2 regions of the Streptomyces sp. NPDC096152 genome follow, and region 1 is predicted to be linked to the other one. Evidence: riboswitches for the same ligand, from Rfam matches in the RefSeq annotation. Region 1 holds a riboswitch; the other holds the start of a gene.
The links. A riboswitch is a leader RNA that binds a small molecule or an ion and turns the genes downstream of it on or off. The one in region 1 is predicted to bind glycine.

Region 1 (9,019 bases):
GACGGGCGAGTACAGGTCGGAGACCGACTTGGTCGACTCGAGCTCGCCGCAGGTCTCGCCCGCCGACACCGAGTCACCGACCTCGGGGAGCTGGACGAAGACGACATCGCCGAGCGCGTTGGCCGCGTGCTCCGTGATGCCGACCGCCGACACGCCGTCCTCGGCGGGCGACAGCCACTCGTGCTCCTTGCTGTAACGCAGCTGCTGGGGGTTGCTCATGAGCTGAATTCTCCTGTACGCGGGGGAGTGCTGGTGAAGAGGGAGGCTGCTGGAAGCGCCGGTGAGCGGGAGAGGGTGTGCCCGGCGCCACGGACGCGCGGACGGGAACCCGCGGGCGGGCCGGTGCGCGCGGACGGGCGCCGGAGGGCGCCGGCCGGGCCGTGTGCCCGCCCGGACCGCTCCCAGTCTCTACTTCCGGCGCTTGTAGAAGGGCAGCGCCACGACCTCGTACGGCTCGTGGCTGCCCCGGATGTCCACGCCGACGCCCGCCGTGCCCGGCGCGGCGTGCGCGGCGTCGACGTACGCCATGGCGATGGGCTTGCCCAGCGTGGGGGAGGGGGCGCCTGAGGTGACCTCGCCGATCACCTCGCCGCCGGCGACCACGGGGTAGCCCGCGCGCGGGACCCGGCGGCCCTCGGCGACCAGGCCGACGAGGACCCGGGGCGGCTCGGCGGCGGCACGCTCGGCGGCGGCCGCCAGCGCCTCGCGCCCGACGAAGTCGCCCTCCTTGTCGAACTTCACCACCCGGCCGAGCCCGGCGTCGAAGGGGGTGAGCGAGGTGGACAGCTCGTGCCCGTACAGCGGCATTCCCGCCTCCAGGCGCAACGTGTCCCGGCAGGACAGCCCGCACGGGACCAGCCCGGCTGGCGCGCCCGCGTCGGTCAGCGCCTGCCACAGCTTCTCGGCGTCGGCCGGGGCGGCGAACAGCTCGAAGCCGTCCTCGCCGGTGTAGCCGGTGCGCGCGATCAGCGCCGGGACGCCCGCGACCGTGCCGGGCAGGCCCGCGTAGTACTTCAGGCCGTCCAGGTCGGCGTCGGTCAGCGTCTTGAGGATGCCGGGGGACTCGGGGCCCTGGACGGCGATCAGCGCGTAGGCGTCCCGGTCGTCGCGGACCTCGGCGTCGAAGCCGGCCGCCCGCTCGGTCAGCGCGTCGAGCACGACCTGGGCGTTGGAGGCGTTGGCGACGACCATGTACTCGGTCTCGGCCAGGCGGTAGACGATCAGATCGTCCAGGATGCCGCCGTCGGCCCGGCAGATCATGGTGTAGCGGGCGCGGCCCACGCCGACGGAGGCGATGTTGCCGACCAGGGCGAAGTTCAGCAGCTCGGCGGCCTGCGGGCCGGTGACCGTGATCTCACCCATGTGGGACAGGTCGAACAGGCCCGCCCTGGTGCGCACGGCGAGGTGCTCGTCCCGCTCGGAGCCGTAGCGCAGCGGCATGTCCCAGCCGGCGAAGTCGGTCATCGTCGCGCCGAGCGAGCGATGCAGCGCATCGAGCGCGGTACGGCGCTTCTCGGAAGGTTCGGTACTGCTCATCGGTCGGTCTCCCAGGGAGATGGGGGTCCCCCCGCGCGAGCAGAGCCGGGCATGGGGGAGGGCGAGGAACGTTCCTCCCCATCTGTCATCGGAACCTGAGAGGTTCGCAGTGACCCGCCGGTGGACGGACGGTCACGGCTTGCACCTTGGGTGGAGCCACTGCGGCAGCGGCCCGCTTTTCAGATGTGCCTCGCCCACGCGGTAATGGTGCCTGAGAGATTCAAGGGAGGGACTTGCTCCTTCGGCGCCCCAGCGACCTGCTGGGAACTCTCCCGCGCGGATTCAAGCGGCCGGTATGCAGTTGGCGCGCACATCATTGCACGCCCGGCCCGATCGTGGCAGGCCACGTCTGTAACCGGTCTGTGGCGGTACGCGTACGAAAACGCGAGACACCCCGTATTACCGTCTCTTTACACTCGGCGGGGAGGGAGAACTGTGACTGACCCCAGGGGAGGACGATCACGGTGAAGAGGACGACGGCGCAGGCGACCACCCCGGCCCTCGCGCTGCCCGAGCGGGGCCTGGCCCTGTCCCGGCGGCCCGCGCCCGGCGAGCGGTGCGGCGGGCGCCCCGCGCCCGTGGTCCGCGATCTGCGCGACCGGGCCGGCCGGGGCCCCCGCGCCCTTCTCTTCGGCCCCGGCGACGTGGTCGTGATCACCGGTCTGCCCGGCAGCGGCAAGTCCACCCTGATGCGCCGCGCGGTGCGCGGGGCGCGCGTGGACTCGCAGGACACCCGCGACCGCTGGGACGCCCGGGCGCCCCGCCTCCTGCCGTACGCGCTCTACCGCCCGCTGGTCCGCCTCGCCCACTACGCCGGGCTGCGCCGCGCCCTGCGGGCCGGCGGCGGAGTGGTGGTGCACGACTGCGGGGCCCAGGCCTGGGTGCGCGGCTGGCTGGCCCGCGCCGCCCGGCGCGGCGGCGGCACGATGCACCTGGTCCTGCTCGACGTGACCCCGGACACCGCGCTGGCCGGCCAGCGCGAGCGCGGCCGCGGCGTCTCGCGGTACGCCTTCCTGCGCCACCGCACGGCCGCCGCCCGGCTGCTGCGCGCGGTGGAGCGGGGGGAGCTGCCGGAGGGCTGCGGCTCGGCGACCCTGCTCGACCGGGACGCGGCGGACGCGCTGCGCCGGATCGGCTTCGCGGGCTGACCGGCTCCGGACGCGCTGCGCCGGATCGGCTTCGCGGGCTGACCGGCTCCGGCCGGTGCGGGCCCGGCGAGACGCCCGTGCCCCGGTACCCGCTAGCCTTGCCGGTCAGAGCAGTGGTTCCCAGCAGGCGGTAGGCAGATGGACTTCCCGGCGGACTTCCCCGCGGATCTTCCCGCGGACTATCCGGCACAGGCGCACCCCCACCCGCACGGCGGATGGCCCGGCAACGAGCTGGAGGAGGTGCTGTCGGCCTCCCTCGGCGTCCCCTCGGCCGGCGCCCGGATCGTCGAGGTCCTGGGGCGCAGCTTCGTGTGGGTCCCGCTGCCCAACGGCGGCGGCCCGAACAGCGGCCCGCTCGACCTGCCGACGCTGGAGGTCGAGGGCCAGGCCTATGTCCCGGTGTTCAGCTCCGAGGAGCAGCTCCGCCAGGCCGCCGGCTCCCAGATGCCCTACACCGTCGCGCCCGCCGTGGAGTTCGCGCGCGGCCTGCCCCCGCAGGTCGGGCTGGCCCTCAACCCGGACGGCGTGGTCGGCATCCCGCTGCCCCCGCCGGTCGTGGCCGAACTGTGCCGGACGGGACTGACCCCGCTCGACGGCCCCGCGAGCGGCGGCCGGGTCCGCCTCTACGAACCCGACTGGCAGGACGACCCGGTCGACTTCCTCTCCGCCGCCTCCGCCGAGTTCGCCGAGACCGGCGTGGTGCTCACCGCCCGCCGCTGCCTCGCCGTCATCGAGACCGCCGACCCGGTCCTGTTCGTCGGCGTCGAGCTCTCCCAGTGGGAGGGCGACCTGCGCATCCGCCCCATGGACGCCCTCGGCCGCGCGCTCGGCCGGGCCCCCGCCCCGTGGCCGGTCAACCTGATCCTCCTGGACGCGGCCCAGGACCCGGTGGGCGAGTGGATGCGCGAGAAGGTGCGGCCGTTCTACCAGCACGGCAACTGAGGGCCTCCCGGACGGGCCTGGGGGATCGCGTGGTGGCCCGCGGGCGGCCCGCGGCCGGGCGAGGACGGCAGGCGTCCCGGGCCCCCGGGCGGGCTTAAGCTAGGCCCTGTCGTCAAACTCCCGTCTGCCGTGCGACGCCAGGACCTGGGGCCCGTCGCGAGGCAGGCGGGACTTTCACCACAGGCCCGAGGGGCACGGCCGGGTCGAGGGGTTGCACAGAGGGGCGGTCGGTTCAAGGTGAGCGCAAGCGGCACGGCCGCGGCCGGGCAGGTCGAGCAGATGCTGCGCCAGGTCACGCCCGGGCGTTACGACGCCTACGAGGCACTCCTGCGTGCCCTCGCCACCCCCTCCTCCGGCCAGGTCTGGATGCTGCTCTGGCACGGTCAGGCCGGCTCGCCCGACGCCCAGTACGGCCACATGGAGGCCGACGGCCACGGCTACGCCCCCTGCGTGACCTCCGCCCAGGAGCTGTCGGCCAGCGGCTGGAACCGGTCGTACGAGGTGGTGGACGGCCTGGACGTCGCCCGCACCCTCTACCCCGACCACTACGGCCTCTGGCTCAACCCGCACGCGCCCGGCGGCGGCGTCGGCATCCCCTGGCTCGACCTGCGGCGCATCGCCGCCGGCCTGGACCGCCAGCCGGCCGGCCCGCTGCGGCTGGCGGAACCGGCCATCGAGATCCCGCAGTTCTACGCCCTGCTCGCGCAGAACGCGCACCGCACGCCCGCGGTCCGCTCGCTGCGCCGCGCCTGGGTGCAGCCGGCGCTCGGCGCCCCCTACCTCGCCATCGGCCTGGACGTGTACGACACCTCGCCGCAGGCCGTGGACTCGGTGCGCGCGATGATGCAGCAGTCCATCGGCGCGGTCCCCGACGGCCTGCCGGTGTCGACCGTCGCGATGTCCGACGAGTACGACCCGGTCGCGATGTGGCTGCGCGCCCAGGCGCGCCCGTTCTACGACCGTGAGGCCCACGCGGCCCCCGCCCAGGCCCCGGCGGCCGGGTACGGCTACCCGCCGGTTCACGGCGGCTACTGACCGGCCGCGCACACTCGCACCGCATCGTCATCACCGTCCGTGCACATCTCCCCGCGTAGACCGCGGACGAATGATGCCAAAAGGCGCAGTTTTGCCGTTCTGTCCCAACTGTCCCGCGTCCGAGGGCCGTTCATCGCCGTTCGGATAACGGAATCCCCAGGACAGCATCACGGTTGCGCATACATTCCCGGTCAGCTCTGGCGAGTGATCGTGAGCCCGTTGAAGACTCGCCTCTCAGACGCGAGGCCATCGATCCTGTGATCGAACCAATCCACAGATCCGCTGGACAGTTGGGCCGCAACCATCGGCGGCCGCCGCGCAGCAGGTAAGCGAACCAAGCCGTCCACAGCGGCGGGCAAAGGCCGGTCACCACCGGCGCGAGAGGGGTCAGGTCACTGTGACCGCACCGATCGAGACCACGGGGGCGGAGGCCGAAGCGCAGCCTGAGGCCGTGCTCGCCGGGGCCAAGAAGAGCCAGATCGAAGGGCGTTCACTCACCCAGATCGCCTGGACGCGGTTCAAGCGGGACAAGGTGGCCGTGGCGGGTGGCGTCGTGGTCATCCTGCTCGTCCTCATGGCGGTGCTCGCCAAGCCGATCGAGTGGGTCTTCGGGCTCGACCCCGACAAGTTCAACCAGGACCTCATCGACCCCGCCCTGCTGGCCCCCAAGGGTGCCTGGGGCGGCATGAGCATGGCCCACCCGCTGGGCATCGAGCCCCAGTACGGCCGCGACATGCTCGCCCGCATCATCGACGGCTCCTGGGTCTCCCTCCTGGTCGCCGGCGGCGCCACCCTCCTCTCGGTGATGATCGGCGTGGTGCTCGGTGTCGTCGCCGGGTACTACGGCGGCTGGGTGGACAGCCTCATCAGCAAGCTGATGGACACCTTCCTGGCCTTCCCGCTGCTGCTGTTCGCCATCGCCATCTCGGCTTCCGTGCAGGACGGCTTCTTCGGCCTCGACGGACTCTCGCTGCGCATCTGCGTGCTGATCTTCGTGATCGGCTTCTTCAGCTGGCCCTACATCGGCCGCATCGTGCGCGCCCAGACGATGAGCCTGCGCAAGCGGGAGTTCGTCGAGGCCGCGCAGAGCCTCGGGGCCCGGGGCCCGTACATCCTGTTCCGAGAGCTGCTCCCCAACCTCGTCGCGCCGATCCTCGTCTACTCGACGCTGATCATCCCGACGAACATTCTCTTCGAGGCCGCGCTGAGCTTCCTCGGAGTGGGTATCGCTCCGCCGCAGGCCTCCTGGGGCGGAATGCTCAGCAACGCCGTGGATCTCTACACAGCTGATCCGCAGTTCATGTTCGTGCCCGGTCTGGCGATCTTCATCACCGTCCTGGCATTCAACCTGCTGGGTGACGGGCTGCGTGATGCCCTCGACCCTCGCAGCAAGTGATCCATCGATAGAGGGGGTCTTCCTCACGTGAAGACGAGAAGGGTAACCGCGGCCGTGGCGTCCGTCATGGTGCTCTCCCTGGGTGCCGCCGCGTGCGGCCCCGGCGGGGGCGGCAGCGACAAGGGCTCCGGTGGCAGCGGTAAGAAGGATGCGGCGCTGGACTCCATCGTCAACGCGTCGAGCAAGAAGGGGGGGACGGTCAACCTCGAGGACTCGGACGTGCCGGACTCCCTGGACCCGGGCAACACGTACTACGGCTTCGTGCAGAACTTCTCGCGTCTGTACGCCCGTACGCTCGTCACGTTCAAGCCGGCCGCGGGCAAGGACGGCCTCACGGTCGTCCCTGACCTCGCGACCTCCCTCGGCAAGGCCAGTGCCGACGCGAAGACCTGGACCTACCACCTGCGTTCGGGCCTGAAGTTCGAGGACGGGACCCCGATCACGTCCAAGGACGTCAAGTACGCGATCGAGCGCTCCAACTTCGCGCCCGAGGCCCTGTCCAACGGCCCGACGTACTTCAAGGCGTACCTCGAGGGCGGCGACAAGTACAAGGGCCCCTACAAGGACAAGTCGGCCGAGGGCCTGAAGTCCATCGAGACGCCGGACGACACCACGATCGTCTTCCACCTGGCGAAGCCCTTCGCGGACTTCGACTACCTGGCGACCTTCTCCCAGACGGCCCCCGTGCCGCAGGCGAAGGACGACGGCGCGAAGTACGTCCAGCACATGGTCTCCTCCGGCCCCTACAAGTTCGCCTCGTACGAGGAGGGCGCCAGCGCCAGCCTCGTCCGCAACCCGAACTGGGACCCGAAGACGGACCCGATCCGCAAGGCTCTGCCGGACAAGATCAACGTCAAGTTCAAGGTCAACCCGGTCTCGATCGACAACAACCTGCTTGCCGACAAGACCACGGCCGACATCACCGGTGCCGGTGTCCAGGCGCAGACCCAGCCGCGCGTCCTGAGCGGCAAGTACGCCAAGCAGACGGACAACTCGTACGCGGGTGCCACCGGCTACATGGCGCTGAACCTGCACGTGAAGCCGTTCGACAACGTCCACTGCCGCAAGGCCGTCCAGTGGGCCGTCGACAAGCAGTCGGTCATCGACGCCGCGGGCGGCTCGCCCAAGGGCGACGTGGCCACCACGCTGCTGCCGCCGTCGGTCAACGGCTACACCAAGTTCGACAGCTACGCGACCCAGGGCAGCAAGGGTGACGTGGCCAAGGCCAAGGACGAGCTGAAGCAGTGCGGCAAGCCCAACGGCTTCGCCACCACGCTGACGGCCCGCTCCGACCGCCCCGTCGAGGTGGCGATGGCCACGGCCATCCAGAACTCGCTGAAGGCCGCCGGCATCAAGGTCGACATCAAGCAGTTCCCCTCCGGCAAGTACTTCGCCAACTTCGCCGGTGTCCCGAGCTACGTCCACCAGCACAAGCTCGGCATGATGATGATGGCGTGGGGCGCCGACTGGCCGACCGGCTACGGCTTCCTGGACCAGATCATCGACGGTTCGGCCATCAAGCCCTCGGGCGGCAACAACCTGATGGAGCTGAACGACCCGAAGATCAACAAGGCTCTGTCCGACGCCATCGCCAACACCGACGCCGCGGCCCGCACCAAGGCCTGGGGCGACATCGACAAGATGGTCATGGACAACGGCTCGGTCGTCCCGCTGATCTACCGCAAGAACCTGCTGATCAGGCCTACGTCCGCGACCAACGTCACGGTCACGCAGGCGTACCTCGGCATGTACGACTACACGCTGCTGGGCTCCTCCAAGTAACCAGCAGGCCGGATTCCTGAAAGGCAGGTGAAGGCACCGGGTGGCCGGGACGGACACACTCCGTCCCGGCCACCCGGAGCCGCACAGCTGTGGCTGCGTACATCATCCGACGCGTCTTCGGCGCCGTGGTACTGCTGCTGGTGGTCAGCGCAGTCACCTTCGCAATCTTCTTCCTGGTCCCCCGCCTGGGCGGCCAGACAGCCACTCAGCTGGCCACCCAGTACGTCGGCAAGGACGCCAACCCCGAGTCCATCGCCGCGATCAAGAAGAACCTGGGTTTCGACCAGCCCATCTACGTCCAGTACTGGGACTACATCAAGGGCCTGTTCGTCGGCGCCGACTACAAGTTCGGCCCTGATGCCTCCCACTGCGACGCTCCGTGCTTCGGCTACTCCTTCAAGAGTCACGTCGAGGTGTGGCCGCAGCTCCTGAAGCGCATCCCGGTCTCCTTCTCGCTGGCCGTCGGCGCGGCGGTGATCTGGCTGATCTTCGGTGTGACCACCGGTGTCGTCTCGGCGCTGCGCAAGGGCAAGCCCATCGACCGCATCTCGATGTTCATCGCGCTCGCCGGCGTCTCCCTCCCGATCTTCTTCACCGGTCAGGTCATCAACGCGCTGTTCGTCTACCAGTGGCCCATCTGGGACAGCACGGACTACGTGCCGTTCACCGAGAACCCGGCCGACTGGGCCTGGCACATGCTGCTGCCCTGGATCAGCCTCGCCTTCCTCTTCTCCGCCACGTACGCCCGGCTCACCCGCGCGGGCATGCTGGAGACGATGAGCGAGGACTACATCAGGACCGCCAGGGCCAAGGGCCTGCGGGAGAGCACGGTCGTGACGAAGCACGGTCTGCGGTCCACGCTGACCCCGATCGTCACCATCTTCGGCATGGACTTCGGCACCCTCGTCGGCACCGCGGTGCTCACCGAGACCGTCTTCTCCCTGCAGGGCATCGGTGCGTACTCGATCCAGGCCATCAAGGACAACGACCTGCCCATCGTGATGGCGGTGACCCTGGTCGCCGCGTTCTTCATCGTCTTCTGCAATCTCCTCGTCGACCTGGTGTACGCAGCCATCGACCCCCGCGTGAGGTACTCGTGAGCAAGCTCGACAAGGCGGCGCTGGGCGAACCGGCCCCCGTCGCCCCCTCCGATGCCGACGACGCGTTCCTCTCCGTTCGC
Region 2 (9,019 bases), on a different contig from region 1:
CCTGGTCCGGCTCGACGGCGGTGCCGCCCTCACCACCACCGAGATCCTGACGGGTCCGGTCTTCGTGGCGTTCCCGCCCGCCGCGGTCACCCTCCACCGGGACCGGCCCATCGGCTCCAGCGCCCGGAACCTGTGGCGCTGCGAGGTCGCCGGTCTGGAGACCCACGGCGACCAGATCCGCGCGGACCTGACCGGCGAGCTGCCCCTCACCGCGGACCTGACCACGGTCGCCGCGGCCGAACTCGACCTGCACCCCGGTGCACCGGTCTGGGCGACGGTGAAGGCGGCGCAGACCCACGCCTACCCGGCCTGAGCCGGCCGCCGCGGCTACGGTGAGGACCGCCAGGGGGTGAAATACCCCGGTACCTCCCGTTCCTCCTCACCTCTGCGAGGCGTGACCGATGAGCCTGAGCATCCGCAACCGACTGCCCGGTACCGTCACCGCCGTCAACCCGGGCGAGGCCATGGCCACGGTCGGGGTCCGTCTGGACGGCGGGCAGGACCTGACCGCCGCGATCACCCGCGAGTCCTTCGACGAACTGGGCCTGACCGTGGGCTCCGCCGTCCGCGCCCTGGTGAAGTCCACCGAGGTGTCCCTGGCCACCGGGCCGGTCGAGGGCCTGTCCATCCGCAACCGGCTGCCCGGCACGGTCACGGGCATCGCCACCGGCCGGGCCATGGCGTCCGTCAAGGTCGGCGTCGACGGCGGGGAACTGACCGCCGCGATCACCCAGGACGCCGTCACCGAGCTGGGCCTCACGGCGGGTTCCCCCGTCGTCGCCCTGATCAAGTCGACCGAGGTCGCGCTCTCGACGCCCTGACGTGACGCCGAGGGGCACCTGCCCGAGGGAGCCGGGCCCTTGCCGGGCAGGACCGCGGCACGGCGAAGGCTCCGCCCCGGCCTCCGAGGGGCCAGGGCGGAGCCCCGTCACGGTGTTCAGTCCTCGTACGCGTCCAGCGGCGGGCACGAGCAGACCAGGTTGCGGTCGCCGAAGGCCTGGTCGATGCGGCGCACCGGCGGCCAGTACTTGTCGGCGGCAGAGACCCCGGCCGGGAAGACCGCCTCCTCACGGCTGTAGGCGTGCTCCCACTCCCCGCCGAGCGCGGCGGCGGTGTGCGGCGCGTGCCGCAGCGGGTTGTCCTCCGCGGGCCACTCGCCCGAGGCGACCTTCTCGATCTCGGCGCGGATCGCGATCATCGCGTCGCAGAACCGGTCCAGCTCGGCCAGGTCCTCGGACTCGGTCGGCTCGATCATCAGCGTGCCGGCCACCGGGAAGGACATCGTCGGCGCGTGGAAGCCGTAGTCGATCAGCCGCTTGGCGACGTCGTCGACGCTCACCCCGGTCGCCTTGGTCAGCGGCCGCAGGTCGATGATGCACTCGTGCGCGACCAGGCCGCCCGGGCCGGTGTAGAGCACCGGGTAGTGCGGCTCCAGGCGCTTGGCGACGTAGTTGGCGGAGAGCACGGCCACCTGCGTGGCCCGCTTGAGGCCCTCGCCGCCCATGAGACGGACGTACGCCCACGAGATCGGCAGGATGCCCGCCGAACCCCAGGGCGCGGCCGAGAGCGGGCCGACCCCGCTCTCCGGACCGGCCTCGGGCTGGAGGGGGTGGTTCGGCAGGTACGGCGCGAGGTGCTCGCGGACCGCCACCGGGCCGACGCCCGGACCGCCGCCGCCGTGCGGGATGCAGAACGTCTTGTGCAGGTTGAGGTGCGAGACGTCGCCGCCGAAGTGGCCGGGCTCGGCGAGGCCGACGAGGGCGTTGAGGTTGGCGCCGTCGACGTACACCTGGCCGCCGGCCTCGTGCACCGCCGCGCAGATGTCGGCGACGTGCTCCTCGAAGACACCGTGCGTGGACGGGTAGGTGATCATCAGCACCGCGAGCTCGTCCCGGTACTGCTCGATCTTCGCCCGCAGGTCCGTCACGTCGATCTCGCCGTCCTCGGCGGTCTTCACGACGACGACCTTCATGCCGGCCATCACGGCGCTGGCGGCGTTGGTGCCGTGCGCGGAGGAGGGGATGAGGCAGACGGTGCGCTGGGCGTCGCCGTTGGCGCGGTGGTAGCCGCGGACGGCGAGCAGACCGGCGAGCTCGCCCTGGCTGCCGGCGTTCGGCTGCAGGGAGACCTTGTCGTATCCGGTGACCTCGGCGAGGCGCTCCTCCAGCTCGCGGATGAGCGTGAGGTAGCCCTGCGCCTGCTCGGCGGGCGCGAAGGGGTGCAGCTGACCGAACTCCGGCCAGGTCACCGGCTCCATCTCGGTGGTCGCGTTGAGCTTCATGGTGCAGGAGCCCAGCGGGATCATGCCGCGGTCGAGCGCGTAGTCGCGGTCGGCCAGCCTGCGCAGGTAGCGCAGCATCGCGGTCTCGGAGCGGTGCTGGTGGAAGACCGGGTGGGTGAGGTAGTCGTCGGTGCGCAGCAGCGACTGCGGCAGGACGTCCGCGGCGGTCTCGTCCAGTGCCTCGACGTCGCCCTCGACCCCGAACGCGGACCACACGGCGTCCAACTGGGCACGGGTGGTGGTCTCGTCGCAGGCGATCGAGACGTGGTCGGCGTCGACGAGGCGCAGGTTGACGCCGTTGCGGCGGGCGGCGGCGACCACGTCGGCGGCACGGCCCTCGGCCCGGACGGTCAGCGTGTCGAAGTAGGCGCCGTGGACGACCTCGGCACCGCCCGCGGTGAGCCCCTCGGCGAGCACGGAGGCGTAGCGGTGGGTGCGGCGCGCGATGGTCCGCAGCCCCTCGGGGCCGTGGTAGACGGCGTACATGCCCGCCATCACGGCGAGCAGCACCTGGGCGGTGCAGATGTTGCTGGTGGCCTTCTCCCGGCGGATGTGCTGCTCGCGGGTCTGCAGGGCCAGGCGGTAGGCCCTGTTCCCGTCCACGTCGACGGAGACGCCGACCAGGCGGCCCGGAAGGCTGCGGGCGAACTTCTCGTGCACCGCCATGTAGCCGGCGTGCGGCCCCCCGAAGCCCATCGGCACACCGAAGCGCTGCGTGGTGCCGACCGCGATGTCCGCGCCGAGCTCCCCGGGCGACTTCAGCAGCGTGAGGGCGAGCAGGTCGGCGGCGACGGTGACCAGCGCACCCAGCTCGTGCGCCTGGTCGATGACGGGCTTCAGGTCGCGTACGGCACCGGAGGCGCCCGGGTACTGCAGGAGCACGCCGTTGATCTCACGCTCGGCGACCTCGGCCGGGATGCCCTCGCTCAGGTCCGCGACGACGACCTCGACGCCGGACGGCTCGGCGCGGGTCCGGATGACGGCCACGGTCTGCGGCAGCGCGTCCGCGTCGATCAGGAACAGGCCCTTCTTGTTGCGGCCCATGCGTCGGGACAGGGCCATGGCCTCGGCCGCGGCGGTGCCCTCGTCGAGCAGGGAGGCGCCGGAGGTCGGCAGGCCGGTCAGCTCGGCGACCATCGTCTGGAAGTTCAGCAGCGCCTCCAGGCGGCCCTGGGAGATCTCCGGCTGGTAGGGGGTGTACGCCGTGTACCAGGCCGGGTTCTCCATGACATTCCGCAGGATCACCGGGGGCGTGAAGGTCCCGTAATACCCCAGGCCGATCATGGAGCCGAGGACCTCGTTGCGGTCGGCGAGCGAGCGCAGCTCGGCGAGCACCTCGGCCTCGGTCCGCGCGTCCGGCAGGTCCAGCGCGCCGGCGTTCTTGATCACATCGGGGACCGCGGCGGCCGTGAGGTCGTCGAGCGAGCCGTAGCCGACCTGCGCGAGCATCTTGGCCCGGGCCTCGTGATCGGGGCCGATGTGGCGCTGCTCGAAGGGGATTCCCTGTTCGAGCTCGGAGAGCGGAATGCGATGGGCGGTCATGTGGAGGCCTCCTGGTCTGACGCGACCTTCGAGGGCACCACGGCGCGGGTGCCCGAACGGCCTCCCCCTCTGTCATCTCGACCTGAGAGCTTCACCGGGTCGCACTGGGGCTCCCGGCTTTCACCGTCGGTGAGAGCGGAAGCCGTCGACACCCGCCCTGCTTTCCAGAGTGACCTCGTCCGTGCGGTACGTGGGCCTGAGAGATTCCGGGGAGGATTTGCTCCTTCGGCGCCTCCGATGATGCTGGAGGACTCTCCCGCACGGGGTCAGCAGCCGCTGCCAGCGTACCAGCGGGCCCACCACACGGGCTTTCGAGTGGCCGCCCATCGTGATGTGCTCTTTTGTAGTGCTAACGGATGTATTGCGACCATGTGGAGGGCCCGTGCAGACCGACATCGATCCGCGCAACCTGATCGGCCGCAAGGCGTTCGACCGTAGAGGCATCAAGATCGGCACGGTGGACGAGGTCTATCTCGACGACGCGACCGGGGTGCCGGAGTGGGCGGCCATACGCACCGGCCTGTTCTCCAGGGACGCCTTCGTGCCCCTGGAGCCGAGCGAGCTCGTCGAAGGCGCCCTGCGCGTCCCCTTCGACCGGGCCCTGATCAGGGACGCCCCCGACTTCGGCGTCGGCCGCCATCTCTCCCCCGAACAGGAACTGCAGCTCTATCACCACTACGGCCTCGACGTGGCCGCTCCTCCGGCCGTTCCGGACCGTGACTTCGGCAAGCTGGCGGGCTCGGAGGAGGCCTGAGCCACGGCGCCGGCCGCCTCCGCCGCAGCCCCTTCGGCCGCGTCGGGCGCCCTCGTCCCGTCGCCGTCCGACGACATCGCCTCACCGTCCGGCGACATCACGTCGACCGCCTCCGGCGACGTCCTCGCGGCCGCGTCCGAACCCCGATCGGCCGAACCCGCCGAGGTTTCCCCCGCCCCGTGCGATCCCGGTCTTCGCGCCACCAGCGGCAGCGGATCCACCGGCTCCAGTTCCGGGTCCTCCACGCGGAACGTGCGCACGCGTCCGGGCTCCGAGTCGGGAGTCTCGAAGCGGACCGTGACCCGGCCGAGCCCGCTGCCCTGGACCCATCCGTGGCCGTACACCGTGTGCCGCACGTCGTGACCCGCCGGCCAGCGCCGCTCGGCGGGCGCCGGCCGCTCCACGGCCGGCTCGACCGCGGGTTCCTCCTCGGGCCCGTCCGGCCGGGCTCCCGCCGCCTGGGCGAACAGGTCCTCCTGGGTGTAGTCGGCGAGCCCGGAGACGCCCACGCCGAGCAGCCGCACCCCGCCCGTGGTGTCGACGGAGTCCAGCAGCCGGGCCGCGGCCTCCCGCACCACCGCCGGATCGTCCGTGGGCCCGCGCAGCGTCTCCGACCGGGTGAGGGTGGAGAAGTCGTACCGGCGGACCTTCAGCACGATGGTCCGCCCCGACAGTCCGGCCCCGCGCAGCCGCCGTACGCAGCGGTCGGCGAGCCGCTGCACCTCGAACCCCACCCGCACCCGGTCGTGGATGTCCACGTCGTAGGTGTCCTCCACCGACACCGACTTGGCCTCGCGCTCGGCGACCACGGGCCGCTCGTCACGGGCCAGCGCCATGGCGTACAGCGCGTGCCCGTGCGCCCTGCCCACCAGCCGGACGAGCTCGTCCTCGCCCGCCTCGGCGAGCTCCTCGACGGTGTGGATCCCGGCCCGTCGCAGATGGTCACCCGTGGCCGGGCCCACACCCGGAAGGGCGCGCACCGACAGGGGACCGAGCAGGGCCCGCTCGGTGCCGGGCCGGATGAGCACCAGCCCGTCCGGCTTCGCCTGCTCCGAGGCGATCTTGGCGAGCATCTTGGACGCGGCCAGCCCCACGGACCCGGTCAGGCCCGTGACGGCCCGTATGTCGTCGCGCAGCCGCCTCCCCACCCGTCCGGCCGACTCCTCGTCCCGGGCCGCTCCCCCGGCCTCCAGGTCCACGAACGCCTCGTCCAGGCTGAGCGGCTCCACCAGCGGCGACAGTGCCCGCAACAGCCCCATGACCTGCTCGCTGATCGACCGGTAGAAGGCGAAGCGCGGCACCAGGTACGCCGCGTTCGGCGCCAGACGGCGCGCCTGGGCCGTCGGCATCGCCGAGTGGACGCCGAAGACCCGTGCCTCGTACGACGCGGTGGCGACCACCCCGCGCGGCCCGAGGCCGCCCACGACGACCGCCTTGCCGCGCAGGCTCGGCTTGGACGCCTGCTCCGCCGAGGCGAAGAAGGCATCCATGTCGAGATGCAGGATCGTGGGCGCACTTCTCACATGTCCGATGCTGCACCACACCACTGACAATGCGGCGAAAGTGCCCCCGGCGGGGCGGCCGGAGCGCTGTCAGACGGCCCGGTTGCGCCGCCGGGCCAGCTCGTCACCGGGGTTGTGACCCACCAGGGTCTCCCCGGTGTCGACACGCTCCCCGTGCAGCTGCGACAGCGCGTTCTCCACGTCGCGCCACACCACGCCGACGGCGATCCCGAAGATGCCCTGGCCGCCCTGGAGCAGGGCGTGGACCTCGTCCGGCGAGGTGCACTCGTAGACGGTGGCGCCGTCGCTCATCAGCGTCATCCGCTCCAGGTCGCTGAAGCCGCGCTCCCGCAGGTGCTGGACGGCGGTGCGGATGTTCTGCAGCGAGACCCCGGTGTCCAGGAACCGCTTGACGATCTTGAGGACGACGACGTCGCGGAAGCTGTACAGCCGCTGCGTGCCGGACCCGTGGGCGGGCCGCACACTCGGCTCGACCAGGCCGGTGCGCGCCCAGTAGTCCAGTTGCCGGTAGGTGATGCCGGCGGCCGCGCAGGCCGTCGGGCCGCGATAGCCGATCTGCTCGGACGCCACGGACGTCGCCCCTCCGCTGTTCGGCACGGCTGCCGGCCGCTGCGGAACGTGGTCGGCCGCGCCGCCGTGAGGGGGATATCCCCTGCTCGCGCGGAGCCGAGAGTGCGTGGGAGGGTACGGGTCGTTCCCCCCGACACCGCGTTCGGGGGCACCCCCAGCCGTACCGTCGCCGCTGCTTCTCACGCCGACCTCCGTCCTTGACCTGCCTCCTCGACGGTAGGCAGTCACCTGGGGTGCGTCAACGATCGCCACACTCGGCACGCCGAGTGATAATCACCCTAAGAGTGGTTTCCCGTGCCCCACCGCGGGGAAAGGCTAGCCGAATGGCCTCGCGGAAACCCGCAGGACGCCCTCAATGGCCGACGGCATGTGCCGACGGCCGGCTCGGCCCCGACCGGACGACCGCTCCGGCAGGCCGCGGCCCCTCTCAAGCCCGGCGGTCACTGGCTGCTGCTGCCGAAGTCCTCCGGCGAGATCTGGTCGAGGAACTCGCGGAACTTCTCCACCTCGTCCTCCTGCTCGTCCGGGATCGCGATCCCCGCGTCGTCGAGCACCGTGTCGCTGCCATAGATCGGCGTCCCGGTGCGCAGGGCCAGCGCTATGGCGTCGGACGGCCGGGCGCTCACCTCGACCCCACTGGCGAAGACCAGCTCGGCGTAGAACACACCCTCGCGCAGATCCGTGATGCGCACCTCGGTGAGCTCCTGGCCGACGGCCTCCAGCACGTCCTTGAACAGGTCGTGGGTCAGCGGCCGCGCGGGCGCCATGCCCTGCTGGGCGAAGGCGATGGCCGTGGCCTCCCCGGGCCCGATCCAAATGGGGAGGTAGCGGTCGCCTCCCACTTCACGCAGGAGCACGATCGGTTGGTTGGAGGGCATTTCGACCCGGACACCTACGACATCGAGCTCGTTCACACAGCAACCCTAGGCCGTGCCCGCAAGGTTTGGGTAGTCGGGCCGGAAACGGGAGGCCGATCCGGCCGCCGCGACGCCCGGCGCTCAGGGCAGGCGCAGCCCCAGCGCGGTCTGCACCAGCGCGGCGTGCAGCTTCACCGTGAGCGCCGCGAGTTCCCTCGCGCGGGCCTCGGCATGGGCGCGGGTCTGCGGGTTGCGGTGGCGCCTGAGCGGGGCCACCACCTGGTCGACGAGGCCCGCCTCACGGTCGGCGGCCGCCTTCATCACGCGCAGATGCCGTGGCTCGATCCCGAACCGCCCCAGCTCGGTGACGAGCGAGGCCACGGTGATCGCCTCGGCGTCGTAGGCCCCACCCTCCAGTGGGGTGATGAGCCCGTACGACTCCCATTCCCGCAGGTCCGTGTCGTCGATCCCGGCGGCGGCGAGCAGCTCGGCCCGCCCGACCCGGGCCACCGCGGGAGCCTCGGCGGACGCCGGCACGGGCTCACCGTCGCGCTGGCGTCCCACGGCCGGCAGCGGGGCGGCCTCCCCGCGCTCCATCGCGTCCAGGTGTTCGCGGATCACCTTCAGCGGCAGGTAGTGGTCCCGCTGCATTCTCAGGACGTGCCCGAGGCGCTCGACGTCCTCGGCACTGAACTTGCGATACCCCGAGGGGGTGCGCTGCGGGTCGATGAGCCCTTCCGACTCCAGGAACCGGATCTTGGAGATGGTGACTTCGGGGAACTCGTCGCGCAGCGCGTTCAGCACCGCGCCGATGCTCATCAGCCCACTGTCCGCGGCGGCGGTGCCGTGCCAGGCACCGCCGCTCGGTGTTTGACGCATGGACCTTCCCTCGACATCCCCCCGGAACCGGTCCGGGAGAGGGTCAGATGGCCTGCCGGCTCGAGTAGAACACCAGCCGGTACTTGCCGATCTGCACCTCGTCGCCATTGGACAGTGCCACCGAGTCGATCCGCTCCCGGTTGACGTACGTGCCGTTCAGGCTGCCCACGTCGGCCACCGTGAACGAGCCGTCCGGGCTGCGCCGGAACTCCACGTGGCGACGGGAGACGGTCACGTCGTCCAGGAAGATGTCGCTCTGCGGATGACGCCCGGCCGTGGTCAGCTCGCCGTCCAGGAGGAAGCGGCTGCCCGAGTTCGGGCCACGGCGCACCACCAGCAGGGCGGAGCCCAGCGGCAGCGCGTCGACGGCCGCCTGCGCCTCCGGAGAGAGCATCGGGGTCTGGCCGGTGGCCTCGGAGTCATATGCCTCCAGGCCCGAGATGGAGATCGTGGACGTCGTCTCCGAGGGACGCTCCGGAGCGACGCCCGGACGCAGCGGGGCACCGCAGTTGGAACAGAAGCGGCTGTTCTCCGCGTTGCGGTTACCGCACCTCGTACACACCAGGGCCGACATGGACGGATCCTCCTGCCGAGGCTGCCCCGCAGGGGCATG

Region 2: another riboswitch for glycine. It lies ahead of gcvP (aminomethyl-transferring glycine dehydrogenase); the one in region 1 lies ahead of gcvT (glycine cleavage system aminomethyltransferase GcvT).

What each region holds. Positions count from the first base shown of each region.
Region 1 covers NZ_JBIWFW010000010.1:33,627-42,645, forward strand. The annotation lists gene gcvH (glycine cleavage system protein GcvH) at 1-219, opposite strand, end outside; gene gcvT (glycine cleavage system aminomethyltransferase GcvT) at 409-1,536, opposite strand; glycine riboswitch at 1,726-1,821, opposite strand; gene ACIQ9G_RS30590 (AAA family ATPase) at 1,995-2,684, shown strand; gene ACIQ9G_RS30595 (enhanced serine sensitivity protein SseB) at 2,823-3,626, shown strand; gene ACIQ9G_RS30600 (enhanced serine sensitivity protein SseB C-terminal domain-containing protein) at 3,864-4,661, shown strand; gene ACIQ9G_RS30605 (ABC transporter permease) at 5,059-6,057, shown strand; gene ACIQ9G_RS30610 (ABC transporter substrate-binding protein) at 6,124-7,839, shown strand; gene ACIQ9G_RS30615 (ABC transporter permease) at 7,929-8,939, shown strand; gene ACIQ9G_RS30620 (ABC transporter ATP-binding protein) at 8,936-9,019, shown strand, end outside.
Region 2 covers NZ_JBIWFW010000006.1:577,578-586,596, forward strand. The annotation lists gene ACIQ9G_RS23195 (ABC transporter ATP-binding protein) at 1-313, shown strand, start outside; gene ACIQ9G_RS23200 (molybdopterin-binding protein) at 402-821, shown strand; gene gcvP (aminomethyl-transferring glycine dehydrogenase) at 938-3,823, opposite strand; glycine riboswitch at 3,998-4,092, opposite strand; gene ACIQ9G_RS23210 (PRC-barrel domain-containing protein) at 4,206-4,577, shown strand; gene ACIQ9G_RS23215 (DNA polymerase IV) at 4,499-6,100, opposite strand; gene ACIQ9G_RS23220 (MerR family transcriptional regulator) at 6,170-6,853, opposite strand; gene ACIQ9G_RS23225 (bifunctional nuclease family protein) at 7,111-7,584, opposite strand; gene ACIQ9G_RS23230 (MerR family transcriptional regulator) at 7,669-8,406, opposite strand; gene ACIQ9G_RS23235 (FHA domain-containing protein) at 8,450-9,019, opposite strand, start outside.